DNA from 4 places in the Nocardioides pakistanensis genome. Region 4 is predicted to be linked to each of the others. Evidence: predicted binding sites of a transcription regulator. Region 4 holds the regulator's gene; each other region holds the start of a gene.
The links. Region 4 encodes LexA, which represses DNA repair genes until DNA is damaged. Its sites were predicted from a motif close to TCGAACANNTGTTCGA; they were not measured.

Region 1 (7,809 bases), on a different contig from region 4:
CGTACGCCGGCACTTCATCGTCCGGGTGAGCCAGCTGAGCTCCGACTTCGGCCCGCAGTTCGGCCAGGTCTGCGTGAAGGCGCGCAACCCCAAGCGGCTCGCGCGGGCTCCGCGTCAGATCCCGCTCACCGTGCGGATGGCGGCACTCAACCGCGCCAACGTGCAGGTGCACAGCGCGCCCACGGTGCTGACGATCAACTGGAGCTGATGCAGGTACTCTCCCGGGCATGAGTCGGGGGAGCACCATCACAGAAGACACGCCAGTCGCCGAGAAGGCGCCGGTGAAGCAGGCCCACCGCCGCGTCGGCTCGCTGGACACCGTCCGCGGGATCCTGCTGGTCGTCAACATCCTGGTCATCTCGATGTTCTCGCCCCGGCCCGAGCAGTTGGTGCACGCGCAGTGGATCGGGGTCACCGCGGTCGACCTGATCTTCCCGGTGTTCGTGACGTTCTCCGGCGTGGGTCTGGCGTTCGCGCACCGCAACACGATCGGCTGGCGCCGGATGCTCCGCCGCAGCGTCCTGTTGCTGCTGATCGGCCTGGCCTACACCGCGGTGATGACCGGCTCCACCGACCTCGACACGTTGCGGTTCACCGGCCCGCTTCAGGTGTACGCCGTGCTTGTGCTCGTCGTCGGCGTGCTCCATCTCGTGCTCCGACGCCCCCTGCACTGGGCGATCGCCACGCTCATCGTGGCCGGCGCGATGACGGCGTTCTTCGCCTCCTGGCAGGCCGGCTGCGCGACCGCCGTACTCACCCCCGAGTGCAACCCCTCCCGCACGATCGACTTCGCACTGCTGGGCACCGACCACGTCTACGCGTTCGGGGAGCTCGGCCACGACCCCGAGGGGCTGGTCGCGACGATGGGCGCGCTGGTGACGGCGATGGTCGGTACGACGGCCGGGCACCTCGCGCTCGCCAACCGCGGCTCGTGGCGGGCGCCGGCGTGGATCCTCGGCTGGGCCGTGCTCGTCGCCGGAGCGGCGTGGGCGGCGGAGGCGTACGTCCCGGCGATGAAGCGGCTGTGGACCACACCGTTCGCGCTCGGCGTCGCAGCGCTCGGGGTCGCGGTGTTCGCCGCCGGCATCGCCGCGATGGACCTGCGCGCACCCCGCGTGTGGAAGCGCACCCGCGGCTGGCTGAGCTGGCCGCTCGTCGCGCTCGGCCGCAACAGCCTGCTGGTGTACTTCGGCAGCCACCTCGTCCTCCACGTGCTCGACGACAACGGCGGCGAGACGACGTGGAGCCAGGCGCTGGCCGACCGCGTCGACGTCATCGGCAACGCCGAGCTGAGCTTCATGCTCACGATGCTGCTGCTGTGGGTCGTGGTGACCGCCGTGCTGCACAAGCAGCGGATCTACCTGCGGCCCTGAGCCCGCCGGTCAGCCCGCGGCCTGCTCGTCCTCGGTCACCGAGCGTCGCAGGGCCGCGTGGATCGCCTCAGGGGTGAGTACGCCGAGCACCTCGCCGTCCTGCACCACGCGTACCACCGGCTCGTCTTGGCGCATCATCACCGCCAGCGCGTCCTCCAGCGACGCCGACACCTCCACTTCTCCGTTGGTCGAGCTTGTCGAGACCCCTCCGCTGGTCGAGCTCGCGCTGGTCGAGCTTGTCGAGACCCCGCGACCCGGGGTCTCGACGGGCTCGACCACCGGTCCGGGCTCCACCACCGGTCCGGCCTCGACCGGCGAGACGAGGTCCTCCACCCGGATCGGCGTGACAGCCAGCCGCCGCAGCCCCCGCGAGGCCCCGACGAACTCGGCGACGAAGTCGTCGGCCGGCCGGCCGAGAAGCTCGGCCGGCGTGGCGTACTGCACCAGCCGCCCGCCCGGTGCGAACACCGCCACCAGGTCCCCGAGCCGGACGGCCTCGTCGATGTCGTGGGTCACCAGCATCACGGTCTTGCCGAGCGACCGCTGGAGCCGGTGGAACTCCTCCTGCAGCATCCCGCGGTTGATCGGGTCGACGGCGCCGAACGGCTCGTCCATCAACAGCACCGGCGGGTCGGCCGCGAGCGCACGGGCCACCCCGACACGTTGGCGTTCTCCGCCGGAGAGCGCATGCGGGTAGCGACCGCCGTACACCGAAGGGTCCAGCCCGACCAACTCCAGCAGCTCGTCGGCCCGCTCCGCGGACCGAGCGCGCGGCCAGCCCAGCAGCGACGGGACGGTCGCGACGTTGGTGCGGATGGTCTGGTGGGGGAAGAGGCCGACCTGCTGGATGACGTACCCGATGTGCCGGCGCAGCTCCACCGGGTCCGACGATCGGACGTCGACCCCGTCAACGGTAATCGTGCCGGTGGTCGGCTCGATCAGCCGGTTCACCATCTTCAGCGTGGTGGACTTCCCGCACCCGGACGGGCCGACCAGACACACGAGCGCGCCACGTGGCACCGACAGCGACAGGTCGTGCACCGCGACGGTCTCGTCGGCGTACGTCTTGCCCACGCCGTCGAGCCGGATCATCACATCTTCGCTACCTTGCACGGATGGTCCTGTCGCAGGAGACGCCCGACAACTGCCTGGTGCGCAACGAGTGGATCTGTCCGGCGTACCTCGACAGTCGCGCCGAGCAGCTCACCGACGCGCTGGTGCAGCACGTGTGGCTCACGGTGGTCTCCGTCCTGATCGGGCTGCTCGTCGCGCTTCCGCTGGCGTTGCTCGCCCGACGGTACCGAAGACTCGAGTGGCTGGTCGTCGGCACGACCACCGCGCTCTACACGATCCCGTCGCTGGCGCTGTTCGCGCTGCTGCTGCCGATCACCGGGCTGACACCGACGACGGTGGTCACCGGGCTCGTCCTGTACTCCCTGACGATCCTGGTCCGCAACATCATCGAGGGCCTACGCTCCGTGCCGCCCGACGTGATCGAGGCGGCCCGGGGGATGGGGTACGGCGGTGGGCGGCTCCTCCTCACCGTCGAGCTACCGCTCGCGCTCCCCAGCGTCATGGCCGGGCTGCGTGTCGCGACCGTGTCGACCGTCGCGCTGACCACGGTCGGGGCGATCGTGAACTACGGCGGCCTCGGCAACCTCCTGCTGCAGGCGGTGCAGACCCAGTTCCGTCCGCAGGTGCTGACCGCCAGCGTGCTGTGCGTGGCTCTCGCGGTCGCCTTCGACCTGCTCCTCGTCGGAGCGCAACGGGTGCTGACCCCGTGGACGAGGAGGGCGGCGTGATCGAGGTCCTGCGTGGTGTCCTCGCGTGGTTCCAGGACCCGGCCAACTGGCGTGGCGAGGAGGGCTTGGTCAACCGGCTCGTCGAGCACCTGCTGCTGACCGGCACGGCCACCCTGGCCGCCGTACTCCTCGGCCTGCCGCTCGCGGTCTGGCTCGGCCACATCGGCCGCGGCGGTGTGCTGGCGGTGAACATCTCCAACGTGGGCAGAGCGGTGCCGACGTTCGCGGTGCTCCTGCTGCTGGCGCTGGGGCCCGTCGGCAGTGACGACCTGGGTCCGTACGGCCGGGCGGGCCTGGCGACCCTGATCGCGCTGGTGCTGTTCGCCCTGCCGCCGATCATCACCAACGCCTACGTCGGGATGCGCGAGGTGGACCGGGACACGGTCGAGGCGGCGCGCGGGATGGGCATGCGCGGTAACCAGCTGCTGCGGCGGGTCGAGCTGCCGCTGGCGCTGCCGCTGATCGTCACCGGCATCCGGCTCGCGGTGGTGCAGGTGTGGGCGACCGCGACGATCGCGGCGTTGGTCGCGGGGCCGGGCCTCGGCCGGATCATCACGCTGGGCTTCCGGCGCCAGGACGTGCCCGAGGTGGTCGCCGGTGCGCTGGTGGTCGCGGTGATCGCGCTGGTCCTGGAGGGGTTGATGTTCCTGGCCCAGCGGACTCTCGATCCGGTCGGCCGTGCCCAGCGGGCAACGGCAAGCTCCGGGCGCGCAACAGCACGTCCGGAGCTCTCAGCGAAGGCAGGGTCAGGCGGTGTAGATCCGGCGTAGTCGGGGTTTGCCGTTCGCCCATTCGACCCGCCACTTCGGGCTGTGCAGCAGGCTGTGGTGGTAGGGGCAGACGAGTCCCCCGGAAGCGAGGTCAGTGGGCCCGCCCTTCTCCCACTCCTCGAAGTGGTGAGCGTGGCACCAGGCGGCAGGCCGGTCGCAGCCTTCGATCAGGCACTTCTTGTCGCGGACCGCCATGGCCTGGCGCTGATACTCGTTGTAGATGCGCTGGGAGCGGCCGAGGTCGAGAGGAACGCCTTCACCGTTCAGTACGACCGGGATGAGCTTGGCCTCGCAGGCGAAGCGGCGTGCCTGGCTGGCGGAGATCGGGGTGCCGGTGTCGAGCATCGCGACGCCATTGCGGCCTTCGAGCTCGGCCAGGGTCATCGTCACCATCACCGTCGCGGAGACACCGCCGGAGGACGGCAGGAACTTCGAGGGCAGCCGCTCGAGCAGGTCCATCAGCGCGTGTCCGAGCCGCACCGGGTAGGGGATCGTGCGGCCGGTCTCCTGCTCCTCCGGTGACTCGTCGGCGAGGACGTCCTCGATGGACTCGGCCGGCTCATCCCCCTCGGCATCGGTGCCCGCGGCACCGGAGTCCCCACAGCCGTCCTCGGGGCCAGAGCGCTCGCAGCTGCCGCCGGGAGCGGAATCCGCGCCGGCGTCTCCAGGACCTGAGTCCAGGTCTGCGTCCTCGGGACGCACGTCGTCGGGCTGCGAGGTGGGAATGTTCGGGTTGGACCGCCGGCGAGGAGCTGCGAACGCCTGGAGGGCCTTGATCAGCATGTCGGCCTGGACGTCGGGCAGCTTGCCGCGGAAGCCGGTGGTGCCGTCGCCGTTGCGCCAGGACTGGAAGAACGCCTTCGCCCGCGCAAGCTCCTCCTCGTCCTCGAGGTCCTTGCCCACCTTGGCGTCGGCGCCGTCGGGGTCGATGACCTCCCACAACTTGCGGCCGACGGCGCGCAGCTGGGCGGGATCCATCTCTTGCGCTGCGTCGATCAGGACGCGCTGACACGCCTCGAGCTTCTCGGGATCGAGATCGCGGGGCAGCTTGCGCAGCGCACGGACCGCAACCGCCACGTGCTCGGGGCTCATCAGGCCTCGCGCCAACGCATCGGCGAGCAGCCGGTAGCGACGGTCCAGATCCCTGGCCAACCGCATCTCCATCGAGGCGGTGGCCCGGCGGGTCTGCGTCAGGTGCGATACGAACGCGACCGTCGAGGTGGCGCCGGTGAGGTCCTCGATCCGCTGGACCTGGCCGGCGACCAGGAGCCGCATCTTCAAGGCGAACAACCCAGCGATCAGCTGGACGACCGCGAGCAGCATCAGCCGGATCTCGGCCGGCCGCAGCGTTGAGACGCCCGCCTCGCGCACACTGTCGAGAGTCTCTAGGCAGGTCAGCACCGCAGCGCACACCGGGTGCCCGCTCGGCGGCTCACCCGATCCGGAACCAGAGCCGCCGCAACCCTGGCCCGAGGACGACTCCGAGACGACGCCGACACCGGGCACACCCCAGCCACCGTCCGCGGCTGCTGCCGCGGATCCGGGGGCGAAGGCTGTCTGGCTCATGTCTCCACGCTAGGCCCACCCGACGTCATTCTCGAACAAATGTGCGAACGTGTGGAGAACGTCGAGCCCCTCTCGCCTGTGGACGAAACCTGGCTCGGCCGGCCTAGCGAGGTGAGCGACAAGGCCGGGCCGCCGGGTCCGACCAGGCCGCGCCTCCGTCGGCCGAGCGGGCCCGTCGCCGCCAAAGCTCAGTTGCCAACCGGTGGCCCTGCGCGCGTCGCCGGACGCCGCATCGAACGCATCTAGGCCAGCCGGCAATCCCTCGCGCCGCCACGAGACCCCGTGACTAAAGTGAGCAGCGCGGGTGCACCACAGCGCCCACCGGACACGCGCGGCGAGAGCCGCGGGACACAGAAGGGGGAGCGCAGATGGCTTCCGCATCACTTCCGAGGAAGACCCGGGTACGTCGATCGCTGGCGGTCGCACTCGCCGCACCCCTGGTGCTCCTGGCGGCCTGTGGCAACGGCGGCACCGACGCTCTCGACGGGGGCGACGGCAACAGCGGCGAGAGCGCAGCCAAGGGCGAGGTCGTGATCGCCTACCAGGACTACACAGAGATGTCGATCATGGCGGAGATGTACGCCGCCCTCCTGGAGAAGGAAGGCTTCCAGCCGACCCTCAAGGGAGTCGGCGACCGGGCGATCTACGCCGGCCAGCTCGCCAGCGGTGACGTCCACGTCGCCCCGGAGTACGTCTCCTCGATGACGGAGTTCCTCAACCGGGACATGAATGGCGCCGACGCGGCCCCGGTGGCATCGCCGGACCTGGAGGAGACGATGGGTCGCCTCCGCGAGCTCGCGGCGCACCACGAGATCACCCCGCTCGAGCCGGCCGAGGCTGAGGACGCGAACGCGTTCGCGGTGACGAAGCAGTTCGCCGAAGACAACAATCTGGAAACGTTGAGCGACCTTGGGGAAATGCAACAACCCATCGCACTCGCTGCGGCGCCCGACTGCCCTGAGCGCCCGGACTGTCAGGGCGGCCTCAAGGAGGTCTACGGCATCAAGATCGACAAGTTCGAGCCGCTGGGCTTCGGTACGCCGGCCACCAAGGATGCGCTGACCAAGGGCGAGGTCGACCTCGGCCAGGTCGGCACCAGCGACGGCCAGATCGAGCAGCTGGAGCTCGTCGTACTCGAGGACGACCTGGACTGGCAGAACGCCGAGAACCTTGTGCCTGTGGTGAGTTCGTCCTTCCTCGACGAGCACCCGGAGGTCGCGGACGCGCTCAACGCGCTGTCCGACGTACTCACCACCGAGGACCTGATGCGGCTCAACGCGCAGGTCGACGCGGAGCGCCAGCTGGCGTCGGATGTGGCCGAGAGCTACCTGAGTGACAAAGGTCTGATTTGACCCGTTTGTGCGTACGAGCGTTGGGGTAGAGCATGCCGCGGCGACACGCCGTGCCGCCGACACCGAAATGTGACGCATGTCAAATCCTGTGGTGGAACTGACAGGAAGGGGGTCGTCGGTTAGTGTTGCCGTCGGGAAGCGGGGGAAATCCGCTTTCTGTGGGTTCTACAGGACCCTCCCATATGCAGGAAGGGTGTGAACCCAGCAGTGCGCCAATGTGTTTGTGGGAAGCACGGCGTACTAGTAACGTCCAGGCTCGCCGCCTGTAGGGTGTGCCGGGAGGCTGAGATCCGTGGGGTCGCAGTCGTTCACCGGGGGACGATTCCCCACTGTTCACTAAGAGTCTCTATGGAGGAGATCTTGAGTAAGTCAACCATCGGGTTGCGTCGCTCTGGGCTCGCTGCCCTCGCGACGACCTCCCTCGTGATGGGTGCGATCTTCGCGGGTGCTGGCGTTGCCAACGCTGACGCGGACTTCGACTTCACCCGTGTCGCGGGTGACGACCGGTACGAGACCTCGGCGGACATCGCCGGTCAGTTTGGTGCCGCGACCACCGCCATCCTCGCCAGCGGCGAGCCGGGCCACTACCCGGACGCCCTGTCCGCCAACTACCTGGCTGGCCTGAAGGACGCTCCCGTCCTGCTGACCACGCTTGACGAGACCCCGCAGTCGGTCAAGGACCGTCTCGCTGCGGCTGGTGTCGAGAACGTGATCATCGTTGGTGGCGAGCTCGCCGTCAGCGCTGCGCAGGAGGACGCTCTCGCGGAGGACTACAACGTCAGCCGCCTCTCCGGCCAGAACCGCTTCGACACCAACGCTGACATCATCGGCGAGGGCTCGGACGACGAGACGTCCGACACCGCGCTGATCGCCACCGGCCTTGCGTTCCCCGACGCGCTCGCCGGCGGTCCGGTTGCCTTCCACGAGGGCATGCCGATCGGCCTCA
Region 2 (7,809 bases), on a different contig from region 4:
TCCACAGGTTCGGGAACGCCGGCTTCATCCGGAGCCGGACCTTCGCCGTCGCGCCGAGCTCGGCGGCCACCTCCTGGATCAGGTCGATCTCGTCGACGTCCTCGACGGTGATCCGCACCCCGGCCTCGACGCAGTTGCGCAGGTGCTCACGGGACTTCCCGCCGCCGTTGACCGAGACCCGCTCGGGGTCGACGCCGGTGGTGAGCACCCCGGCGAGCTCCTCCGGCGAGTAGATGTCGGCGCCCGCCCCCAACTCGCTGAGGATCCGCCGGATCGCGAGCAGGGTGTTGGCCTTCATCGCGGGGAGTACGTCGACGGGCCCCTCCGGCCACTCGGCTGCGAACGCGGTCTGGAACCGCGTCAGGTTGGCCCGCACCTGTGCCTCGGAGAACACGAAGATCGGCGAGCCGAACTCCTCCACGAGGTCGCTCGCCGCCCGCTCCTCGACGTACAGCCGGCCGGCCCTCACCGACAGGGTGTCCGTGCCGGGTCGGTCGGTCACCGGGTTCGTCGTCCGTCGTGTCGCCATCGCCGGGCCTCCGTCTCACGCGGTCTGCTGCCGAGGACTCTGTGCTCGACTCCTCTGGGACTACTCGACTCCTCCGCCAACCGATCCCGCAAGGCCCATGGGCGGGAAACGCCTGATCGGTTCGGGCCATTGCCCGGGTCCCCGTCGTAGGCTCGCCGACATGGACCCGCTGCGCCAGCTCAGTCTCGACCAGCTCCGCGAGCGCACCAGCGTGAAGTGGGCGCTGTACCCCGACGACGTCCTCCCGCTGTGGGTGGCCGAGATGGACGTGCCCCTGGCCGACCCGGTGCGCCGGGCCCTGGTCGAGGCCGCCGAGCGAGGCGACACCGGCTACGCGTACGCCGACGGCTACGCAACGGCGATGGCCGACTTCGCCGGTGCCCGCTGGGGTTGGGAGCTCGACGTCGCGGCCACCCGGATCGTCCCGGACGTGATGCGCGGGATCGTCGAGGTGCTCCGGCTGGTCACCTCGCCCGGCGACGCCGTGGTGATCAACTCACCGGTCTACCCGCCGTTCTACGCGTTCGTCTCCCACGACGCCCGGCGAGTGGTCGAGGCACCGTTGCGGCCCGACGGGCGGCTGGACCTCCCCGGCCTGGAGACGGTGTTCGCCGACCTGACGCGCGACGGCGGCCGCGCGGCGTACCTGCTGTGCAGTCCGCACAACCCGACCGGCACCGTGCACTCGCGCTCCGAGCTGCTGGAGGTGGCCCGGCTGTCGGAGGCGTACGGCGTGCGGGTCGTCGTCGACGAGATCCACGCGCCGATCGTCTACGGCCCCGCACAACACGTGCCGTACCTCTCGCTGCCCGGCACCGAGCACGCCTTCGCGCTGCTATCCGCCTCGAAGGCCTGGAACCTGGCCGGCGCCAAGGCGGCCATCGCCGTCGCCGGCGCCGCTGCGGCCGAGGAGCTGCATCGGATGCCCGAGGAGGTGGGCCACGGCGCCACCCACCTCGGCGTGCTGTCCCACGTGGCCGCGCTGCGCGACGGGGTCGGGTGGCTCGACGACCTGCTCGCCGGTCTCGACGCGAACCGCCGGCTGCTCACCCAACTGCTCGCCGAGCACCTGCCGTCGGTGGGTTACGAGGTGCCCGACGGCACCTACCTCGCCTGGCTGGACTGCCGCCCGCTCGGGCTCGAGGACCCGGGCAAGGTGTTCTTGAAGAAGGGGCGGGTCGCCCTGCAGCGCGGCTCCGACTTCGGCACCGGCGGCGCCGGGTTCGTCCGGCTCAACTTCGCGACCTCGCCGGAGATCCTCACCGAGGCGGTGCGCCGGATGGCCGGCGCCCTCGCCGGCTGAGGCCTCGCGGCTGCTTCAGGCCGGCCGCCTCGCGCGGCCCGGCTGCTCCGGGTCCGGCCGCCTCGGGCCCGGTCACTTCAGGTCCGAATGGCTACCGTGGACCCGTGGCAACGGAGATTGCGAGCGGGCGGCGGCGTTCCCGCGGACTCCTCGCTGCCCAGGTGATCATCGTCTTCGTGGCCCTCCTCTACCTCGTCGAGCTCGTCGACACGGTCATCGGAGGACGGCTGGACACCGCCGGCGTCCGGCCGCGGGAGACCGACGGCCTCGACGGCATCCTGTTCGCCCCGCTGCTGCACGCCGGCTGGGACCACCTGGTCGGCAACACCGTTCCGCTGCTGGTGTTCGGCTTCCTGATCCTGCTGGCCGGGGTCGGGCGGTGGCTCGCCGTGACCGCGGTCGTCTGGGTGGTCGGCGGCGTCGGGGTCTGGTTCACCGGCGGCGAGCAGACCCTGCACCTCGGCGCGTCCGTGCTGGCGTTCGGCTGGCTGGTGTACCTGCTGGTGCGCGGCCTCTTCTCGAGGTCGGCCTCCCAGATCGCGCTCGGTTTCATCCTGCTGTTCCTCTACGGCGGCGTGCTGTGGGGCGTGCTCCCCGGCCAGCCCGGCGTGTCCTGGCAGGCACACCTGTTCGGCGCCGTCGGCGGCTTCCTGGCCGCGTGGTGGTTCGGCGTGCGTGACCGTGACCGGATCCGTCGCCGCGAGATCCCGGCGTACTGAACCAGGGCGTGGGTGCGCGCCCCAGCGCTCGAGCGGCGAATGCGCGCTCGCGCGTGAACGGCGCATCACTACCGCGCCGAGTCTCAACATGGATGCCACCCCCGCGGGTACCCGGCTGGACGACGCCGCTCATGGCGCTGCGGGAGAAGCCGCGATTGCCGATGAGAGCTAAACCGTTTGTGGTCTGGACGCGCATCGAGAACTATGCCGCAGTGACATCCAGCCCGTGGCCCATGCGCGTCGGTGCGGTTGTTCTGCGCGAGGCAGCTGCCGCCGACATCGAGAATCTGCTGGCCTTCCGCAACGACCCCGTGGTCAACCGTTTCATGCTGCGCACAAGCGTCGATCCGGAGACGTTTCGACAGGAGTGGCTCGCGACGCCTGCCAGCGATAGCGACTTCTCGTGCGTCGCCGAGGTAGACGGAACCGTGGCCGCGATGGGATTCCTCGACATCGTCGACGCGATGGGCCAGCCCGGGATGCCCAAGCGCACTGAAGGGGTGATCGGATACATCGTCCATCCGGACTTCGCGGGCCGAGGCCTTGCTAGCGATCTGGTCCGCGGCCTCCTGGCAGCGGCGTTCGGGCACCTAGGGCTACGGCGCGTTAGGGCGAGCTGCAACGCCGACAACCCGGCCTCGGTACGGGTGCTGGAGAAGGCAGGCATGAGGCGTGAGCAACACGGGATCGAGGACTCCTGGCATGCCGAACTCGGTTGGGTCGACGGCTACCAGTACGCGATTCTCGCCCGCGAATGGCGAGTGGCGCACGACGCATCCCCGCCACAGCGGCTCTGACGGGCAGAGTTGTCCACGCGGTCCCAGTACATGGCGCACGCCACCTCGGCTCCGAGCCCACCGCGAAGAAGTGTCCAGACTCCGAGGTCACACCCAATGTGCACGACGTCGGTCATCTAGGTCCGCTGGTGGAAGCGGACCTTGCCGTCGGGAAGCCGGCGCATGTCGTAGCGGTGGTCGTGGGCGAGCCGGTGATGGTGCGGACACAGCAGCCGGCCCTTGTCGACCGAGGTCCCGCCGCCCTCTGCCCAGGTCTCCTCGTCGTGGTGGGCCTCGCACCAGCCCGGTGGCCGGTCACAGCCCTGGGTGCTGCAGCCACCGTCCCTCAGCCCCATCGCGATCCGCTGCTGCGGAGTGTGCAGCCGGACCGTGCGGCCCAGGTCTAGCGGCACCGAGTCCGAGCCGAGCACCGCGGGGATGATCCCCGCGGTGCATGCCATCCGGCGCACTTCTCCGGCGGAGATCCTCTCCCCGGTGTCCAGCACCGCCGACCCGACCCCGGTGCGCAGCACCTCCAGCTCGCTGGTCACCACCACGGTCGCGGCCACCCCTCCGGCTTGCGGGAGCCGGTCGACGGGCAGGTGTTCGCACAGCTCGGCAAACGCCCGGCCCAACAGCACGGGGTAGGGCACCTTGTTGCCGTCCGGATCCAGGTGCGCGCCCGCGCCGTTGCGCCTGGGTGCGGCGAAGGCCTGGACCGCCTTGGCCAGCATCTGCGCCTGCAGTGTCGGGAGCTTGAACAGCCCCGAGTATGTGCCGTCACCGTTGTCGCGCATGGAGAACCTGGTCTTCTCCCGGGCCCGGGCCTCCTCGCGCTCGAGCGCCTCTCCCTCGCGCCGGTCGGCCTCGTCGGGGGCGAGGACCTCGAACAGCCGCTTGGCCAGCACCCGCAGCGCCTTGGCGTCATGGAGCGCCGCGAGGTCGACCAGGTGCGCCTGCGCGGCGAGCCGCTGCTCATCGGTCACCTCATCGGCCGGGAGGTCCTCGACCGCGCGGACGATCACCCACACCTGGTCCAGGTCCAGGCGGCCGGCGGCCAACGCCTCCCGGGTGGGCGCGAACCGCGGCTCGTCGAGCACTCGCGCCAGCCGCAGGTCGGCGTTGCACCGCGACCGCACCGCCCGGGTCCGGCTCGCCAGCCACGCCGCCGTGCTCGCCGCCCCCTCCGCGGCTCCGATGTCATCGCGGTCAGCCGCAGCCAGCACCCGCAGCCGCAGCTCCTCGACCCGTGCCGCCAACGTCGCCAGCTCCACCAGGGTCTCGGCCTGCTCGCCCGGTGCCATCGCCCATCCCGGCGCTCCTGCCACCGCGTCCAGCGCCGCCAACGCCCGACCGGCGAACCCGTGAATCGGGTTCATCCGCTCGGTCACCGGCGTCGCCACGCTCTCCATGCACCCCACGCTAGGAACAACCGACGGCTGAGTCGAACACGTGTTCGAACGTTGTGGATGACCCCACTGCGGATCCAAGCTGTGGACGAAACCTGGCGTGCCGCAGGCCTTGAGGGCCGGTGCGTCGATGCCCGAAAGACCGGACAGACACACAGGACACGACACGGGGCCGGGATACTCGGGAGACTGACCCCGTGGCAGTCGCGTGGAGGGACGAGGCGCATGGAGCGGGACGCAGGAGCGGCGATCGAGGCCGGCCCGGGCTGGCACATCGACGCCCGGACCCTGCAACCGGTCATCGATGATCTGGAGGTGTTCACCTCTGCTCACCAGGACGACCCGGCGCTCGAAGCCCTCACGCTGCTCTGGACCGGTCGACCGAACGACGCCGAAGCGGCTATCAGACAGGCCATGCCCCGGGGTGACTCGCTGCGGTTCCGCGCGCTCCTGGCAGACACATGGCGGGACCAGGGCCGGACCGACGACGCGGTCGAAGCCTACCAGCAGCTCGTCCGGGAGACCGCCGGGACGGCATCGGAGGCGGTCATGCGACAACACCTCGGCAAGGCCCAGTTCGCCGCGGGCCGGTACCGCGACGCCAGGATGAGCTTCGAGCAGGCGCTCGAGCTCAGAGTCGCCGCCGGCGCCGAACGAGCACTGGTGCAGTCCTCTCGTGCGGCCGCCGCGCGAGCCGCCGAGGCGGAGCGCACCGGTCGCTAGCGACTGCTCACAGTGGCGAAGCGAGCATCTCCCCCAGGTCGGGCACCACCTCGGCGAACGGCTCCGCGAAGGTCTCGATGTCCTGGACTGGCAGGCGCGCGCGGTGGGCCAGGAGGGCAGTGACGCACTGCAGCCAATCGGTGAATAGCGCGCCGAGTACCGGAACCTGGTCCAGCGTCATCGGGACCGATACCGGCCCGCCGGGCGGACGCGCAGTCACCAGCACGGGCGGCAGCACCGCTCTGGAGACCAGAGACAGTGCGTCGAGCCGGGCCACCAGCTCGCCGTACCTGACGGTGGTCGACGGGCGACGCGTTACGACGGCGACCGCCCTCTGATGCGCGACCGCGATCCGGCGCACCTGATCGGCCGAGAGCGTGTGCACCAGCTCCTGGACCCGAAGCAGGACCTCGTCGGGTGCGTGCCACTCCGGGCCCGGCCGGCCATCGGGAGTGGTCGCCGCCTGCCAAGGGCCCGCTGAGCAGAGGCGCAGCTTCTCGTCGGCGACGTCGAAGGCGACCTCACCTGCCAGACACGCCTCGACGGCGGAGTGCAGCAGAGTGCGCAGCTGCCGGTCGACCTCGGCTCGTGTGATCCGCCTATCGGGCGGAGGCGGCGCATAGAACTGCTCCACCACCGCCTTCCACCGCCGGCGGGAGACGAACTCCTTGCCCCAGTGGTCGAGCAGCTGGTCGACGAAGTGGTGGAGCTGCTCGAACGCCTCCGTCCGACCTACAGGGCGCCCGAGGGCGCGGCCCCGGACGATCGGCTCGCTCAGTGCACCCGTCTCGTCCAGCAGCTCGGCCACGGCCAGGAAGTCCGCGAGCGTGTCAGCGTCGGCCTGGCCGAGGTGGGCAGCCCGCGCCAGCACCAGCGGGGTGAACGGACCGAGCCGCTGGTCGACCTCGAAGGAGGGCTCGTCCGGGAGCGCCCACCCCCGGGGAAGCGACACCGTCCCCTGCAGCCGGGCCCGGAGATCGTCGTACCGCTCCCGCGCCGCGGAGGCGACCGAGTCCCTGACCGGTCGAGGTGGACCGATGGGCGGCCGGGACAAGGACCACCGCACCGGGAGGACGTCCGCACCGTCGGCCACGCCGTACGCCCCGAGCTCCTCGCGGTCCCCAGGCGGGTCCACGCGCAGCTCCACGGTCGCCAGGCCACCGTCGGCGCTTCGTCGCAGCGTCGACCCCACGTCCAGCTCCCCGTCGACCAGCAGTCCGCCCAGCAGGTTGAGGATGCCGCACAGGTCCCGTGGGGTGAACCTCCAGTCCAGGCCGGGGTCGTCACCGAGGCTCGGTCTGGCCCAGATGTGCAGCTCGGGGAGACCGAGCTCGGCCAGGCCGATCGTGTAGGCGAAGTCGGAGCCCTCCCCGTCGGGGTCGAAGACCGCCTGCACGATCCACGGCGGCTCGGTGGAGGTGCTCTCCCATTCCGGTGATGTCGTCATGCTCCGACGATCCGCCCAAGGGTGGACCTTCCTCATCCCGCGCCGCGGCATCTGTGGACGACGTAGCCGGCTGGTCCCCTGGGGACGGGCGGAGGTTCACGCAGACGACGAGTGGGTATGCCGGTCGATGAGGCAGACCATTCGGGGGTCACATGACTGAGCACGGCGACCGCATCGTCCGCGAGCAAGGCGAGTTCGACTACGAGCCCGAGGACCGCACGCCACCGAGACCGGCGGCCAGGACGTGGACGTTCCGGCTCGGCGGGATCCTCGTCGCCGTGCTCATCTACCTGCTTCTCGCTGGCGCGGATCTCTCGGCCGACGCGAGAACGGTCGCGGCCGTCGGCGCTCTGATGGCGGTCTGGTGGATGACCGAGGCGGTACCGCTGTCGGCGACGGCGCTGCTGCCGATCGCGTTGTTCCCGGCGCTGACCGAGTCCGACGTCGGCGAGGTCACCGCACCGTACGCCGATCCGATCGTGTTCCTCTTCCTCGGCGGCTTCCTGATCGCGATCGCGATGCAGAAGTGGAACCTGCACCGGAGGATCGCCCTGCTCACTCTGCGCCGGGTCGGCACCCACCCCCGCCGGATCATCCTCGGGATGATGATCTCCACTGCGTTCCTGTCGATGTGGGTCTCCAACACGGCAACCACGTTGATGATGCTGCCCATCGCGATGAGCGTGCTGAATCTGGTCTTCGAACGCAGCCTGCACGCCGGCCAGGGTGCCGCAGCCGCCGGCGAGGCTGCCGCCGAGCTCGACGAGCAGCTCGAGTCCGGCGCCGCGGTCACCGACCTAGTCGAGGATCCCGACGTCCGCACCTTCGGCGTGGCCCTGGTGCTGTCGATCGCGTGGGCTGCGTCCATCGGTGGGCTCGGCACCCTGCTGGGCAGCCCGCCCA
Region 3 (7,809 bases), on a different contig from region 4:
GCAGTCGAACTGGCTGCCCTCGACGGTGCTGCGGAACCTGTACGTCACCTGCGGGCCGAGTGCCCAGGCGCCTGACCGGGGACCGGCGGTGATCACCGTGTCGGGCACCTGCGGCGGCACCGAGATCCGGAAGCTCTGGGTGGCCGGGGTCTCGTCCACCGCGGCCGCGTCACCGCTGCCCTTGACCGCGCGTACGGCGAACACGTAGTCGCCGTTCGCCAGCTTCTTGCCGACACCCGGGTAGCTCGCCGAGCCGCTCGTGCCGCATGCCTGCCAGTCGTGTCCCTGGTCGGCGCCCTGCGGCGCCGTGCCGCGGAAGGTGACCTTCAGGGCGCACTCGAAGCTGATGTCGTCGCCGGCCGGTTCGGCGGCGAACCGGAAGGTGTGCGAGGTGGCCCGGGGGCCCGGGGCGGCGCTGGTGATCGTGGTGTCGGGCGCGTCGTCCGCCCCACCGCCCATGCCGGGCAGGAACCCGACGATCGGGGCCAGCGGGGTGTCCCCGAGCAGGTCGTCGAGGGGCAGGGTGCACAGCGCGCCGATGGCGTCCGGGCAGGTCGCGGGGTCCCACTCCGGGATGCTGCCTGAGCCGGGCGCGGGCACCGCGGTGAGCACCAGCGAGGCGACGCCGGCGAGCGGGCCGAGCTGGTCGAGCGGGAGCGCGTCGCACACGGCTCCGGCGCCGGTGGAGGAACACACGGTCGCCCCGAGAAACTCGATGCTTCCGGCCCCTCCGGGCGCGATCTGCGGCACCGGCGCCTGCAGGATCTGCTCCGTGACCGGGTCCAGGATGCCGAGGATGTCACCGGTCGGGCCGGTGAGCAGACCGGTCACCGGGTCGAGCGTGGCGACGAGGTCACCCCCCGGGCCGTCGGTGATCACGCCGGTGACGGGGTCGAGGATCGGGTCGGTGACCGGCTCGAGGACCTCGGTGAACGGGTCGAGCAGGTCGACGATCGGCGTGGTGACCGGGCTCAGCGGGGTGTCGCCGAGCAGGTCGTCGAGCAGCCCCGCCTGCGCGGGGGCGACGGTCAGGCCGGACGCGCCCAGAGCCAGTCCGAGCGTGGTGGTCAGGCCGGCGGCCAGGCGCCTGCGCATCCGACCGCGGAGCGCTGTGCGGGCGTGCGTGGGTGCACTGATACCCATGTGTGTCCCTCCCCAGAGATGTGTGAGAGATCACGCTAAGCAACTTTACCTTCCAGTGCCGCCGAAATCTGGACAAATCGGGCCATCGAGCTAGCCGGAGCCTAGCCCGTTCGGTCTAGCCGGAGGGCGGGACGTTGGTCCCGAGTCCGACACGGGCGACCCGGAACAGCAGGTAGACCAGGTAGACGTTGGCCAGCACCGTGAGCACGGCCAGTGGCACGAGCAGCACGTCGACCCCACCGCCGTACAGCAGCACCGGGCCGACCGCGGCGACGCCGAACGTCCAGGCGAGCACCCCGAACCGGCGCGCCAGCCGGGGGACCGCACGGCCCAGCTCGACGCTGAGCAGCAGCGAGAAGGCGAACTGCGGCAGGCTCAGCAGCCAGCCGGTGCTCTCGGGGAGGTCCTCGATCAGGTCGGGCCGCAGCGTCGTCAAGGAGGCCATCCCCGCGAGCACGGCCAGGCCCACGAGCGTGGTGGTGGCCAGGACGTCGCGCAGCCGGAGCAGCGCCGGCACGACCATCACCCAGCCCAGCACGTCGGGCACGGCGTCGTACCCGCCGATGTCGGCGTCGACGAGGGTGAGCACGAGGCCCATCGCCACCCACTGCAGCGGGGTCATCGAGCGCACGGGACGGGTGCGAGGGCGGGCATGGGCGGCACTGTAGCCAGTCAGCGCCGCGCCGGGACCCCGGTGGTCATCCAGGCGGTGCCCCGGGCGCGGTGCAGGAGTACGACGGCCCGGGTGCCCATGAACAGGGCACCGAACACCACCCACAGGGCGACCAGGCCGGCCGACCCGTCCAGCACGGTGGAGAGCAGTGCGGCCGGCGCGAAGAGGGCGAGGACGACCACGCCGCCCCAGGCGAGGTACCGGCCGTCGCCGGCGCCGATCAGCACGCCGTCGAGGACGAACACCACGCCCGCCACGGGCTGGAACGCCGCGGCGACGAGCAGCACCGGCCACAGCATCCGGTGCACGGCCTCGTCGGCGGTGAACAGCGGGCCGAGCAGCGGCGCCGCCAGTGCCAGCGCCAACCCGGTGACCACTCCCGAGGCGAGACCCCACTGGACCATCCGCCGGGCGGCCGCCCTGGTGGCCGCCCGGTCACCGGTGCCGAGCGTGTGCCCGGTGATCGCCTGGGCGGCGATCGCGATGGCGTCGAGCGCGAACGCGAGGAACGTCCACAGCGTCATCGCGAGCTGCTGGGTCGCGGTGGCCACGGCGCCCAGCGTGGCTGCGGAGTAGGTCATCACCAGCAGCGACGCGCGCAGGGTGAGGGTGCGCACCACGAGCGCGACCCCGGCGCGGGCGGCCGCGCGGACGCCGGGGAGGTCGGGGCTCAGCGAGGAGCCGTGGGCGCGCGCGCCGCGCACGACGACGACCAGCAGTGCGACGGCCATCGCGGTCTGGGCGAGGACGGTGCCGATGGCAGCCCCGGCGATGCCCAGCTCCAGGCCGTAGACCAGGAGCACGTTCAAGACGATGTTGAGCAGGTTGCCGCCGACTGCGACGTAGAGCGGGGTGCGCGTGTCCTGCAGCCCGCGGAGCACACCGGTCGCGGCGAGTACGACGAGCAACGGGGTCACCCCCAGCCACGCCCAGCCGAGGTAGCTGACCGCGTGCTCGGTCGGACCCGGGTCCATGTCGAACGCACCCACCAGGGGCAGGGTGAGGGGCAGGCCGATGGCCGTGGTGAGGACGCCGATCAGCACGGCCAGCCAGACCCCGTCGATGCCCTGGGCGAGGGCACCGCGCACGTCGCCCGCACCCACGCGGCGTGCCACGGAGGCGGTGGTGCCGTAGGCCAGGAAGATGCACAGGCCGACCGCGGTCTGGACGACGGCGCCGGCGATGCCGAGCCCGGCGAGCTGGTCGGTGCCCAGGTGACCGACGATCGCCGCGTCGGCGAGCAGGAACAGCGGCTCGGAGACCAGGGCGAGGAACGCCGGCCCGGCAAGGCGGAGGATCTGGCGGTCATGGTCCCTGTGGACGGCGCGGCGGGTCGTGGAGGGCATCCGCACCAGGATATCGACGTAACCAGTGCCACGTTACCTGGCCATTACAGGACTACGTCCGGACTAGCTGTGTGTAACTAGCCCTTCCCTGTGGGAATCCAACTTGCGCGTCCAATTGTCGACAAGAAGACGAGGCGCCGTTTCGGTGACTTCCGGGTGAACCAGAAGATTGCGAGGTTTCTTCCACCCACAGGTGGTGGAGCACGTTTCCGCAGGTCAGAGGCCATGTGGCCGCTCACATCCCGGCGGTATCCACAGCCTGTTCAACAAACTGTGCACACGATCGTCGGCGCGTTCCACACAGAACCTCCGGTTATCCCCAAGACCTGTGGACAACCGAGTGTCATCGGGGTGGCCGAGCAGCGTACCGTCAGGCGTCGCGCGGGCGTGGAGCCAGCGGTCGTCCCGCCCTCGCGGTGTCGTCCGACCTGGCTTTGGGGGTGCTCCCTCGTACGGTCGCGGTGGGGTCGATGGACGACGGTTCGAGGAGAGGCACCGGTGAGCATTGCAGAGTTCCCGAGCGGTCCGGGACAGGCGATCGACGGTGGGTGGACCATCCCGTCCGACGTCGGTGACTACGGGGGCGGCGGTGGTGGCGGCGATCGGACGCCTCCCCAGGACAACGCCGCCGAGCAGAGCGTGCTCGGGTCGATGCTGCTGTCGAAGGACGCCATCGCCGACGTGATCGAGTCGGTGCGCGGCACCGACTTCTACCGCCCGGCGCACGAGACCATCTACGACGCCATCGTCGACCTCTACGGCCGCGGTGAACCCGCCGACCCGGTCACCGTGGCCGCCGAGCTCCAGCGTCGTGGTGAGCTCGGCCGGATCGGCGGGGCGCCGTACCTCCACACCCTGTCGGCGAGCGTGCCGATCGCGGCCAACGCGGGCTACTACGCCGAGATCGTTCGGGAGAAGGCGATCCTGCGCCGGCTGGTCGACGCCGGCACGCGCATCGTGCAGTGGGGCTACGCCGGCGAGGGCGAGGTCGACGACGTCGTCGACCGGGCCCAAGCCGAGGTCTACGCCGTCACCGACAAGCGTGCGGCCGAGGACTACGCGCCGCTGAGCGAGATCATGGAGGCGACCCTCGACGAGATCGAGGCGATCTCCAACCGTGACGGCGGGATGTCGGGTGTGCCGACCGGGTTCGCGGACCTCGACGAGCTGACCAACGGCCTCCACGGCGGACAGATGATCATCGTCGCCGCGCGTCCGGCGATGGGCAAGTCCACCCTTGCCCTCGACCTGTGCCGGTCGGCGTCGATCCACCACAACATGGCGAGCGTGATCTTTTCCCTGGAGATGACCCGCAACGAGATCACCATGCGTCTGCTCTCGGCGGAGGGGAAGATCCCGCTCAACCACATGCGCAACGGTCACATGGGCGACGACGACTGGGCCAAGCTCGCGCGCAAGATGGGCGAGGTCTCCTCGGCGCCGCTGTTCATCGACGACTCGCCCAACATGACGATGATGGAGATCCGGGCCAAGGCCCGCCGGCTCAAGCAGCGTCACGACCTGCGGCTGATCGTGATCGACTACCTCCAGCTGATGAGCTCGGGCAAGAAGGTCGAGTCACGCCAGCTCGAGGTCTCGGAGTTCTCCCGGCAGATCAAGCTGCTGGCCAAGGAGCTCGACGTCCCGATCATCGCGCTGTCCCAGTTGAACCGTGGTCCCGAGCAGCGCGCTGACAAGCGGCCGATGATGAGCGACCTTCGTGAGAGTGGCTCGATCGAGCAGGACGCCGACATGGTGATCCTGCTGCACCGTGAGGACGCCTACGAGAAGGAGTCCACCCGGCCGGGTGAGGCGGACCTGATCGTCGCCAAGCACCGCAACGGTCCCACCCGGGATGTCACCGTGGCGTTCCAGGGCCACTACTCGCGGTTCGTCGACATGGCCCACGGCTGAGCCCCTACGCTCGGGTCTCATGGCGGCGAACCGCAGTCGCAGAGCCCGGGCCGCTCGCCGGCGGAAGCTGCGCATGGATCGCGTCGAGCACGACCTCAGCGATCAGCAGTGGGCGGCACTGCAGGCGGCCTGGGGCGGATGTGCGTACTGCGGGGCACGCGATGTGCCACTGCAGCGCGACTGCGTGCTGGCCCTGTCGCGTGGCGGCCGCTACACACTCGCCAACATCGTTCCGGCGTGCAGCTCCTGCAACGCCAGCAAGTGCAACGACGAGGTCACAGGGTGGCTCCGACGCAAGAAGCTGGACGAGCGCGCCTTCCTCGTGCGGCACTTCGAGATCTCGGCGGTGCTGCGAGAGCGGTTCGCTGCCGAGGCTGCTGCTGTACCGTGTTCGCCGAGCAGTCGGCTCGACGGTGACGTGAGCGCAGCCAGCGCACAGCTGCCACCGGGAGCACCGCGGCCCACATGACCCAGCCCTCCCAGACGCCGGAGGCGTCGGCCGTGGCGAACACGGTCGTGAGGGCGAACGCGAGGAACAGGCCGAACAGCACGCCGTCTCTCGCCTTGCCGCTGCCGATTCTGACCAGGAGGAGAGCGGCCAGTCACTATCTGCCCGCTCTGCTCCTCTCGTTCGGGTCGCCGGGGAAGCGGCACGCTGAGCGGGTCGTGAGCAGCCCGACGACGGTCGCAGGAGCTGCCGGGCTCCGGGCGCCGGACTCCGTAGGAGACGTCAGCGTACGCGTCACGGCCGGCGGAGCCTCTGGATCACGCCAGGTTTCGTCCACAGCTGGGTGGTGTGCGCGATCGTCCACATTGTTCGAACTGGTGTTCGACTGATGGGTGGGTTGTTTCTAGCGTGGGGGTATGTCCACGTACGTGATTCCGGAGTCGTCGGTCGCCGCTGGTTCGGCGGCGGGCGCGGCTGGTGCTGTTGCGACCGGTGCGGCTGAGTGCACGGCTGCTGCTGCGTCGGGCGCGGCTGCCGCGGTGGGCGCGGGGGCCGGGGGCGGTGGCGGTGGTGGGGTGGTGCCGCCGCATCGGTTGGTGGGGTTTGCGCACGAGGTGGAGGAGGCGTTGGTCGGGCTGGGCGGGGTGCCGGCGTGGTCGATGACCCCGGCGGAGCAGGCCGAGGTGTTGGTGGTGTTGGACCGGGTGTCCTCGCGGATGGCGGAGCTGGAGCTGCGGGTGCTGGCCGCCGCCGACCGGGACCAGGTCGGCAGCGAGGCGGGGGCGACGTCGACCGCGGCGTGGTTGGCGCACGCGACTCGGCAGACCCGGGCCCGGTGTGGTGCCGCGGTCCGGTTGGCGGAGGCGTTGGACGAACGCTATGAGGCGACCCGGCGGGCACTGGCTGCGGGTGTGGTCAACACCGATCAGGCGCGGGTGATCGCCCAGGCGGTGGATGCGCTCACGAGGGAGCACGACGACCTGCCCGATGACATTCACGAACGGGCCCAGGCGCACCTGCTCGACCTCGCGGAGCAGTTTGATGCGGTGGTGTTGCGGCGGTTGGGGAAGCGGTTGTTCGAGGTGGTGTGTCCCGAGGCCGCTGATGCCGCCGAGGGTGAGGCGCTGGAGGCCGAGGAGGAGCGGGCGCGGCGCAAGGCGTCGTTGTCGATGCGTGACAACGGCGACGGGACGGTGTCGGGTTGGTTTCGGTTGCCGGTGCTGCACGCGGCGTTGTTGAAGAAGGCGCTGGAAGCACTCACTTCGCCGCGGCGGGTCGGGGACGGCAGGCTGGACCCCGCGACGGGGAAGAAGCTGCCGTATCAGGTGCTGCTCGGGCAGGGGTTCACCGAGCTGCTCGAGCACCACCTGAACCCGGCGGGTCTGCCGTCGCAGGGTGGGTGTCCGTTCACGCTGGTGGTCACCATCGGCATCGACGCCCTCCGCACCGGGATCGGGGCGGGGACGTTGGAGACCGGGGAGCGGATCAGTGCCGGGGCGGTGCGTCGGTTGGCGTGCCGGGCGGGGTTGATCCCGATGGTCCTGGACGGGGAGTCGGTGCCGTTGGATCTGGGGCGGGAGCAGCGGTTGTTCGACCGCTATCAGCGTCTCGCGCTGGCCCAGACCTACGGCGGGTGTGCGACCGAGGGCTGTGACCGGCCGCCGTCGTGGACTGACACCCACCACAAGCATCCCTGGCAGCACGGCGGCCGGACCGACCTGGCCGACGGGCTCCCGTTGTGCCCACCGCACCACCAGATGGCCGACCACCCCCAGCAATGAGACATGCACACCCTGCCCTCGGGACGAGTCCGGTTCAGCAGACGCCAATAGGGGAGAGGGAGAGACTGTGCTCGTGTTGTTTCAGCTCTCGGCGGCGGCAGCGGTGCTCGCGTTGCTCACCGTCGTCCCCGGACCCGACCTGGCCGTGGTGACCCGGCGCGCGCTGGTGGGCGGGTTCGGCGACGGGCTGCGGACAGCCCTCGGCGTGGCCTCGGGACTCCTGGTGTGGGGCGCGCTGGCCGTGCTCGGCCTCACCGCGCTGCTGGCCTCCGCGCCCACGGCCTACCTCGTCGTGAAGGTGGCGGGGGTGGTGTACCTGCTGTTCCTCGGTGTCCAGGCGCTCGCAGCCCGAGACCGGGAGGCGGACGTCGAGAACCCGATCCCGCGGCGCGACAGGCCGTTCCTGACCGGGCTCTCGACGAACCTGCTGAACCCCAAGATCGCCATCTTCTACACCGCGCTCCTGCCCACGCTCGCGCCGGCTGCGGTGCCGGCCCCGTGGTC
Region 4 (7,809 bases):
TACCCCGTCCGTTTGGCCGCGACCGGGCGCGAGCCGGCGTCGAAGTCGTCGGGGAGAACCGGTTCCTGACTCGTCGTCCGGGCTGTCCCGTCGCCCTCGACCTCCGGAAACAGGACGTCGGTCGCCCGCAGCAGCTCGTCCGAGATGGCCGCGATCAGGTTGGGCGCCTGGATCGTCGTGGCCACGTGGTGGATGAAGTAGATCAGGACGCTCAGGCTGGCGACGGCGAGCAGCAGCGCGACCGTCACCGACAGATGAGGCACCGTCGTCGGGTCGTCGCTGCGGATCGCGCGCAGGACCAGCAACGAGTAGAGGAACGTGGACACGAACGTGCCGAGCGTGAGCTGCTGGCCCCGGTCGCGCATGAAGTTCGACAGCATGCGCGGACCGAACTGCGACGACGCGAGCTGCAGGGTGACGATGGTGATCGAGAAGACGACACCTGCGACCGTGATCATCGACGAGGCGATGGTGCCGAGGACTTCTCGCGCCCCGTCCGGCCCGCCGGAGTACACGAGCTGGCCCAGCCACTCGATCCGCTCGGGGTCGAAGTCCTTGTCGAGTGCAATGGTTCCACTGGCCAGCAGGGCCGACCCGAGCAGCATCAGGCTGGGGAGGAACCAGTAGCTGTTGCGCAAGCGCTCGGCGATGAACCTGAACCGGATGCCCATCTGGCTCCTCTGGGACGGACGAGTTGAACCCCGAACCTACCGGGCCTCCTAGCCGGCGCTCGGAGTTCTCGGCGATCGCCCGGCGGGTGTTCCGCGCGTCGAGCTGCCGTCCACAGCTTCCCGGTCGGGTCTAGCCGAATCCTGGCCGCCTCAGTAGGTTGCTGATCGCTGTCGTCGCCGGACGACCCGGACGCCGCAGCATCTCGGTCGGGAACACATGGGGGTCGAATGCTCGGGACTCTGACTTCGCCGGGAACGGCCTCTGGGCTCCAGCTCAGGGCGGCGGCGGGTGCCTTGGCGCTGGGCGTGCTCATCGGCGGTGTCTCCGGCTGCAGCTCGAACCCCGAGCCGCCGCCCCTCGAGAGCGCCTCTGCCGCGCCGTCCGCGACGCCCACGCCCTCCGCCGTGCCGCCCGAGCTGCCCGCCGAGGCCAAGGGGGCGAGCAAGGCTGCCGCCAAAGCGTTCGTGCGTCACTACGTCGAGGTCGTGAACTACTCGATGACAACCGGTGACACTCAACCACTTCGAAACCTGCATCGTGACCGCTGCTCAACGTGCGAGGCGATTGAGAACCGGATCTCGGATGTGTACCGACAAGGTGGCCGACTCGAAGGCGATGGATGGAGCATCCAGAGCCTTGAGCACATCCCTTCACCGCGGAGATCCACCACAGTCATTGCCGCGGGCATTTCCATAGCGCCGCAGACGACGATTGAGACAAGTGAGGCTCCACCCTCAACCTCGCCGGCAAGTCGCGGACACCTTGACTTCACCCTCGCGCATACATCATCTGGCTGGGTTGTCGTGCGACTGGAGGCGACACAATGACTTCGCGCATGGGATGGAGGAGTTGGCTGAGAAGCTTCGGCGTAGGCATGCTCCTCTTGGGACTACCGATCGCGCCGGCAATCGCGGAACCAGACGTCGCGGGAGGCGCCAAAGGCGACTCAGTCTTTGTTGCAGCGGTCGAGCAAACGGAGCGCGACGCACAGCTTTCGTCGCATCAAGCCGCGGTCACGGCGTCCAGTGGCGTGTTCGTGGCGTACGAGTGGGTCATCGCCTGTTCGTCGCCGGGCACGGGAACCTCTGGAAGCACCGAGACCGACTGCGCGGCTGCCCAGGTCTGCGCCGATCCAAGTGCGCGGCTGTATCGGCTCTGGGGCAGAACGGATGCGAATACCTGGCTGCCGTTGTCGACCCAGTGCTTCGGCGAGCCGCCGACGGCGGCTGACACTCCGCGACCGCAGGTCACGCCGGGGTTGGTCCTGAACGAGATCCGCCGGATCGGTCTCCCGACGCTGCAGGCCCGGACGCAGCCGGAGGGCAGGACGCTGGTCAACTTCGACACGATCTTCTACACGCAGGCTCAGCCGTTCACGGCGACGGTCACGCTGCTGGGCCAGCAGGTCGACATCGTCGCCGAGGCTGTCGAGTACACCTGGCACCACGGCGACGGGCAGACCACCGCCACGACGAGCCCCGGCGCGCCGTACCCGTCGATGGAGATCACCTACCGCTACTCCGACGCCGACGTCACCGTTCGTCCACGGGTGGACGTCACGTATTCGGCAAGGTTCCGCGTCAACGGCGGCGCCTGGCAGGACATCCCGGAGACACTGACCATCGCCGGACCTGAGGCAAGCCTGCGGATCAGCGAGGCGAGGGCAACGCTGTCGGGCAACTACGGGTAGCGGCGGCCGCAGGACACCTGCCTAGCCCGCCGACCACCCGGGCCGGCCGATACGCAACCATGTGCCATGCCCAAGCTCCGGAACCCACGCCGCGCCGCCGCACTCGGTTACCTCGCCCTCGCCGGCGTCGACACCTACCTCGCAGGACGCGGGGGCAAGGCAGCCCGGCGGGCTCGGTATCTCACCAAGCCGTTGCTGATGCCCACGCTCGCCGCCCGCACCGAGCTGGCCTCGGCCGGGCGCGCTGACGGGCTCCTCCGTGGTGTCCAGGCAGCCCAGGCCTTCTCGTGGGGCGGCGACGTGGCTCTCCTCGGCAAGAGCAACTCGGCGTTCCTCGGCGGCGTGGGCTCGTTCCTGGTGGCCCACCTCGGCTACATCGCGGGATTCACGTCTGCACGCGACCCGCAGGCCGGGCTCTCCGAGCCGGGTGTGAAGGCCGGCGTCGCGAGCTGGGTCGTCCTCGCGCCGGTCATGGCCACTGCGGCCGGACGCAAGGACCCGACCCTCCGGGTGCCGATCGCGGTCTACTCCGCGATCCTGTCCGCGATGTTCGCGAGCTCGACCGTGCTCCGCGGCTCCATGTCTCCCACGGCCCGGCGCAAGATCATGGCCGGGACGTCGCTGTTCCTGCTCTCCGACAGCCTGCTCGGGGTCCAGGAGTTCCTCCGGCGTGACCCGTCGCCGGCCCTGGAGTCGGCGGTGATGGCCACCTACACCGCCGGCCAGTGGTTGATCGCCGACGGAGCCGTCGCCGCCGCAGAGAGCTGAGCGGCAGAGAGGTGACCGGCAGGGAGCCTGAACAGTCGACGAGGGCGGAGCCAGCGCTGGCAGCTCCGCCCTCGTCCTTCCCCTCGAAGCCGGCCACGGGTCGAAGGAAGCCGGCAACAAGTCATCTCAGCCCAGCGGGACGGCCAGCTCCTGCCCTCGCTGCAGGCTCGCGCTGGGGAGCGCGTTGAGCTCCTGGATGTGGTGGATCATCTCGCGCACCTCGCCCGGCTCGGCGATCTCGCTGGCGATGCCCCAGAGGGTGTCACCCTCCCCCACCACGACGGTGCGGGTCTCGACCGGCGCTCCGGCCTCACCGGTGGCAGCGGAGTGACCACCGAAGACGGTCAGTGCCACGAACGCCAGCCCCACGAACAGCATCAGCAGGACGAGCCGGCCGCGTCGGGTCAGCCGCACGTTCGGCGTACGCCGAACCGAACGGGGACCGGTGAAGCCGAAGTCGTGTGCCGCAACGATGGCGCTCATGGGTGAGACCTCCTGGGAGTTGCCGTGCCGTACGTCCATGAACAGAGGTCTATCGGTGACCGCCGACAGTTTTCGGCGGGCGCCTCTCGAAACCCTGTTCGATCGAACACGTGTACGAACATAGGGCCAGGCAGAAGGCTGTGCAAGAGACACGCCGAACATGTGTTCGACCGAACCCGAGTCGCGGGAGCCCTGCGCGGGGCGATCTCCCTCCCCGTGCCGGGCCGCCACGGTCAGAGGGAATCCGGCATCCCTTGGCGAACGCCGCCGTTCAGCGCGGCCGGCCGCGGCGCATCGCGCGGCGACCGTCCCACAGGAAGATGTTCAGACCCTTCATGGACACCGAGGGCGTCACGGAGGTGAACCGCATCAGGCCGGCCCGCCAGCCGGGCACCGAGCGGACGACGCGGTTGGTGCCGACCAGGCCCACGGCCGCCTCTGCGACCTCGTCCACGCCGAGCAGGGCACCGCCGGAGTGGACCAGCGCCTTGGCCATGCCGTCCGCCTTCATCGCCTCCACCATCGCGGTGGCCACCCCGTCTGGACACAGTGCATGGACCCTGATGTTGTCGGGCGTCTCGACGTGGACCGACTGGGTCAGCGACACGACGGCGGCCTTGGTCGCGGCGTACACCGACAGACCGGGGACCGGTCCGTGCGCGGACAGGGAGGCGGTGTTCACGATGTCGCCGCCGCGCGAGCCGAAGGCGTCGACCGCCGCGCGCATCCCCCAGGCGACGCCGAGGAGGTTGACGTGCACCAGCTGCTCGACCGAGGCGGAGGAGAGCTCCATGAGCGCCCCGTCGTTGCCGACACCGGCGTTGTTGAACCAGACCGCGAGCGGACCGTGCTGCAACGCCTCCTCGGCGACCGCGCGGTGTGACGCCTCGTCGCGGACGTCCTGCTGGAGACCGGCGACCGCGCCGATCTCCTCGGCGGTACGACGGGCAGCCGCACCGTCGATGTCGGTGATCAGCACGTGATGGCCGCGGGCCACCATGCGCTCGGCGATACCGCGGCCGATGCCGCGCGCTCCGCCCGTGACGACGACGGAGGTACCAAGGGAGGGGGACTGTGTCATGGAGGAACTCAACCAGACACGCCCATTCGAACAGGTGTTTGAAGCGGCACCGATTCAGGTCTACCTTGTGAACAGGCCAGGCGCGACGACGGCGCGGCACTCGAGAAGGGCATGGACGATGGCATCAGGCAAGGGCAGAGCAGTCTCCGAGCTCCCCGACGGACCCCCTGACGCCTCCGGCCTGACCCCGCGACAGCAGCGGGTGCTCGAGGTGATCCGCGAGTCGATCGAGGCCCGTGGCTACCCGCCGAGCATGCGCGAGATCGGCGAGCGGGTCGGCCTGACCAGCTCCTCCTCCGTCGCCCACCAGCTGCGGACGCTCGAGGAGAAGGGTTTCCTCAAGCGCGACCCCAACCGTCCCCGCGCGATGCAGGTCTTCTCCCCCGGCGAGGTCGTCGAGTCCGCCACCGGCGACGCCGGAGTCAGCCCGATGCCGGCCGCCACCTACGTGCCGATGGTCGGCCGGATCGCCGCCGGTGGTCCGATCCTGGCCGAGGAGCGGGTGGAGGACGTGTTCCCGCTGCCCAAGACCCTCGTCGGCGAGGGCACCCTGTTCCTGCTCGAGGTAGTCGGCGACTCGATGATCGACGCGGCGATCTGCAGCGGCGACTACGTCGTGGTGCGGCAGCAGCCCACCGCGGAGAACGGCGAGATCGTCGCGGCGATGCTCGACGGCGAGGCCACCGTCAAGACCTTCCAGCGCAAGGACGGCAAGGTCTGGCTGCTCCCCCACAACGAGGCCTACGACCCGATCGACGGCACCCACGCCACCATCCTCGGCAAGGTCACCGCGGTCCTGCGCAGGGTCTGACCCGTACGATCCGCTGCGTCTGAGGGGTCGGACGCCGCCGCGTCTGGACGCCCGGAGCGCGTCAGTCGAGCTCGACGAACAACAGCGGCCCGCGGTCGTAACGGCCGCCGTCGATGTCGAGCACCAGCCCGTCGGCGTACAGCAGTGGCTGCGTGACCCGTGACGACGGCTCGTCGAGCAACGAGCCGATGATCGTGTGGCCGTGCACGATCTGCTGGCCGCCGTACCTGGTGAGCAGGCCGCGCGCGACCTCCCTGCCGTCGCCGCCGGCGAACTCGTAGCGGCGGGTGAGCAGCGCCCACACCTGCCAATGCGCCTCGAGGTCGTCCGGGTCGGACAGCAGGTCGCGCACGGTCTCGTTGACCTCCTCCACGCTGCCGCCCCAGGTCGTGATCGCCGTGGTGTCGGAGTGCATCAGCAGATAGCTCCTGGCACCGCCGAGCACGGGCAGCGAGGCGAGCCAGGCGATGTGCTCCTCACGCAAGCGCGCCTGGTCCTCCGCCAGTCCTCCGTTGGCCCGCCAGGACGCGGAGAACTGCGACCCGGGGAAGCGGTACCGGCCGACGGCGAGGATCTCGTGGTTGCCCATCAGCACGTGCACCCGGCCGGGAGCCTCGCGCTGCAGCCGCATCACCGCCTCGACGACGCCGAAGCCGTCGGGACCGCGGTCGAGCAGGTCACCGAGGATCCACAGCTCGTCGTCGGCGCCGAACCCGAGCCGGTCCAGCCCCCGCAGGAAGTCGTCGCGATGGCCGTGCACGTCGCTGACCACGTAGAGAGACCCCATCGCCCCATCCTTGCAGGGAGTCACGCGCGCCGACCGCATCACCGCCGGGCCTGGGGTGACCCGGCTCACGTCGAGACCGCGCAACAGCTGAACGAACGGTGAACAGTCGCTACCTCACGTCACCGATCCGGCACAGCGTCGTTGGATGCAGCGTGACCAACATCGAGCTCGACCGCCGCTCCCTCCTCGTCGCCGGCGCCGCCACCACCGGAGCCGCCGCCCTCGGGGTCGCCATCGCCGAGGAGGCCGAGGCCGCCCCGAACCGGTACTTCCGCCACGGCGTGGCCTCGGGGGACCCGTACCCGACCAGCGTGATCCTGTGGACCCGGGTCACCCCGACCCCGCAGGCAACCGCCGGCTCGGGCAAGGGGCCGCGGGTCGTCGTACGGTGGCAGGTCGCCATGGACCGCCGGTTCCGCCACGTGGTCGCGAAGGGCGCGTTCACGACCAGCGCGAAGCGCGACCACACCGTGAAGCTCGAGGCCACCGGCCTCCGTCCGCGTACCACGTACTACTACCGGTTCCTCTACAAGGGCGTGGCCAGCCCGGTCGGCCAGACCCGCACCGCGCCGGCCCCGAACGCGGACCCGCGCAACCTGCGCTTCGGTGTGGCCTCCTGCTCCAACCTGCCCGCGGGGTACTTCTCGGCCTACCGCCACCTGGCCCGGCGCAACGACCTCGACGCGGTGATCCACCTCGGCGACTACCTCTACGAGTACGGTGCGGACGAGTACGGCGACCTGCGCACCCCCGTGCCCGCCCACGAGATGGTGTCGCTGGCCGACTACCGGCAGCGGCATGCGCAGTACAAGGAGGACAAGGACCTCCAGGCGCTGCACCGGAAGTTCCCGTTCATCGTCACCTGGGACGACCACGAGGTCACCAACGACCAGTGGGCCGAGGGTGCCGAGAACCACGACCCGGCGACCGAGGGCGACTACCGAGCCCGCCGCCGCCGCGCGCACCGTGCCTACGACGAGTGGATGCCGGTGCGGATGGGTGAGACCGCAGCGCTCGGCGACGGCACCCGCCTCTTCCGCCGGCTCAAGTTCGGCACGCTCGCCGAGCTGTCGATGCTCGACCTGCGCACCTACCGCTCCCAGCAGGCGGCCGCGCCAGTCGTCGACGGGTCGGTGAGCCACCAGGAGCGCACGATCACCGGTGAGGCGCAGATGCGCTGGCTCAAGGAGTCCCTCGACGACGACCGCGCCCAGTGGAAGCTGATCGGCAACCCGGTGATGATCGCGCCGGTGGTGTTCCCGCCCCTGCCCCACGAGCTGACCCGGGCGATCAACGACTTCACCGGCCTGCTGCCCGAGGACGGCTCGCCCTACAACGTCGACCAGTGGGACGGCTACACCGCCGACCGGCACGAGGTGCTCGACCACCTCGCCGACAACGGTGTGCGCAACACCGTGTTCCTCACCGGCGACATCCACTCCGGCTGGGCGTGCGACCTGCCGATCGACGCCGGCACCTACCCGAGCGAGGCCGGTCGCTCCGTGGCGACCGAGTTC

Region 1: a site for LexA is predicted at 5,543-5,558, ahead of ACYVIH_RS08720 (HNH endonuclease signature motif containing protein). Genes of this name have one in related genera too.
Region 2: a site for LexA is predicted at 4,772-4,787, ahead of ACYVIH_RS20015 (HNH endonuclease signature motif containing protein). Genes of this name have one in related genera too.
Region 3: a site for LexA is predicted at 5,894-5,909, ahead of ACYVIH_RS01865 (HNH endonuclease signature motif containing protein). Genes of this name have one in related genera too.

Annotation. Positions count from the first base shown of each region.
Region 1 covers NZ_BAAGUV010000022.1:21,674-29,482, reverse strand. Annotated here, with positions in the region: gene ACYVIH_RS08745 (hypothetical protein) at 1-208, shown strand, start outside; gene ACYVIH_RS08740 (heparan-alpha-glucosaminide N-acetyltransferase domain-containing protein) at 228-1,373, shown strand; gene ACYVIH_RS08735 (ABC transporter ATP-binding protein) at 1,383-2,465, opposite strand; gene ACYVIH_RS08730 (ABC transporter permease) at 2,489-3,175, shown strand; gene ACYVIH_RS08725 (ABC transporter permease) at 3,172-3,945, shown strand; gene ACYVIH_RS08720 (HNH endonuclease signature motif containing protein) at 3,922-5,511, opposite strand; gene ACYVIH_RS08715 (ABC transporter substrate-binding protein) at 5,880-6,863, shown strand; gene ACYVIH_RS08710 (cell wall-binding repeat-containing protein) at 7,059-7,809, shown strand, end outside.
Region 2 covers NZ_BAAGUV010000069.1:20,037-27,845, reverse strand. Annotated here, with positions in the region: gene ACYVIH_RS20035 (diaminopimelate decarboxylase family protein) at 1-529, opposite strand, end outside; gene ACYVIH_RS20030 (MalY/PatB family protein) at 690-1,832, shown strand; gene ACYVIH_RS20025 (rhomboid family intramembrane serine protease) at 1,937-2,551, shown strand; gene ACYVIH_RS20020 (GNAT family N-acetyltransferase) at 2,683-3,348, shown strand; gene ACYVIH_RS20015 (HNH endonuclease signature motif containing protein) at 3,465-4,739, opposite strand; gene ACYVIH_RS20010 (tetratricopeptide repeat protein) at 4,962-5,459, shown strand; gene ACYVIH_RS20005 (hypothetical protein) at 5,467-6,906, opposite strand; gene ACYVIH_RS20000 (SLC13 family permease) at 7,059-7,809, shown strand, end outside.
Region 3 covers NZ_BAAGUV010000004.1:87,267-95,075, forward strand. Annotated here, with positions in the region: gene ACYVIH_RS01840 (hypothetical protein) at 1-1,143, opposite strand, end outside; gene ACYVIH_RS01845 (hypothetical protein) at 1,259-1,765, opposite strand; gene ACYVIH_RS01850 (MATE family efflux transporter) at 1,816-3,162, opposite strand; gene dnaB (replicative DNA helicase) at 3,718-5,076, shown strand; gene ACYVIH_RS01860 (HNH endonuclease) at 5,096-5,545, shown strand; gene ACYVIH_RS01865 (HNH endonuclease signature motif containing protein) at 5,941-7,305, shown strand; gene ACYVIH_RS01870 (LysE family translocator) at 7,379-7,809, shown strand, end outside.
Region 4 covers NZ_BAAGUV010000056.1:18,425-26,233, forward strand. Annotated here, with positions in the region: gene ACYVIH_RS17580 (DUF2254 domain-containing protein) at 1-671, opposite strand, end outside; gene ACYVIH_RS17585 (DUF6318 family protein) at 900-1,499, shown strand; gene ACYVIH_RS17590 (hypothetical protein) at 1,496-2,362, shown strand; gene ACYVIH_RS17595 (lysoplasmalogenase) at 2,429-3,130, shown strand; gene ACYVIH_RS17600 (LysM peptidoglycan-binding domain-containing protein) at 3,257-3,613, opposite strand; gene ACYVIH_RS17605 (SDR family oxidoreductase) at 3,885-4,694, opposite strand; gene lexA (transcriptional repressor LexA) at 4,813-5,505, shown strand; gene ACYVIH_RS17615 (metallophosphoesterase family protein) at 5,567-6,292, opposite strand; gene ACYVIH_RS17620 (alkaline phosphatase D family protein) at 6,445-7,809, shown strand, end outside.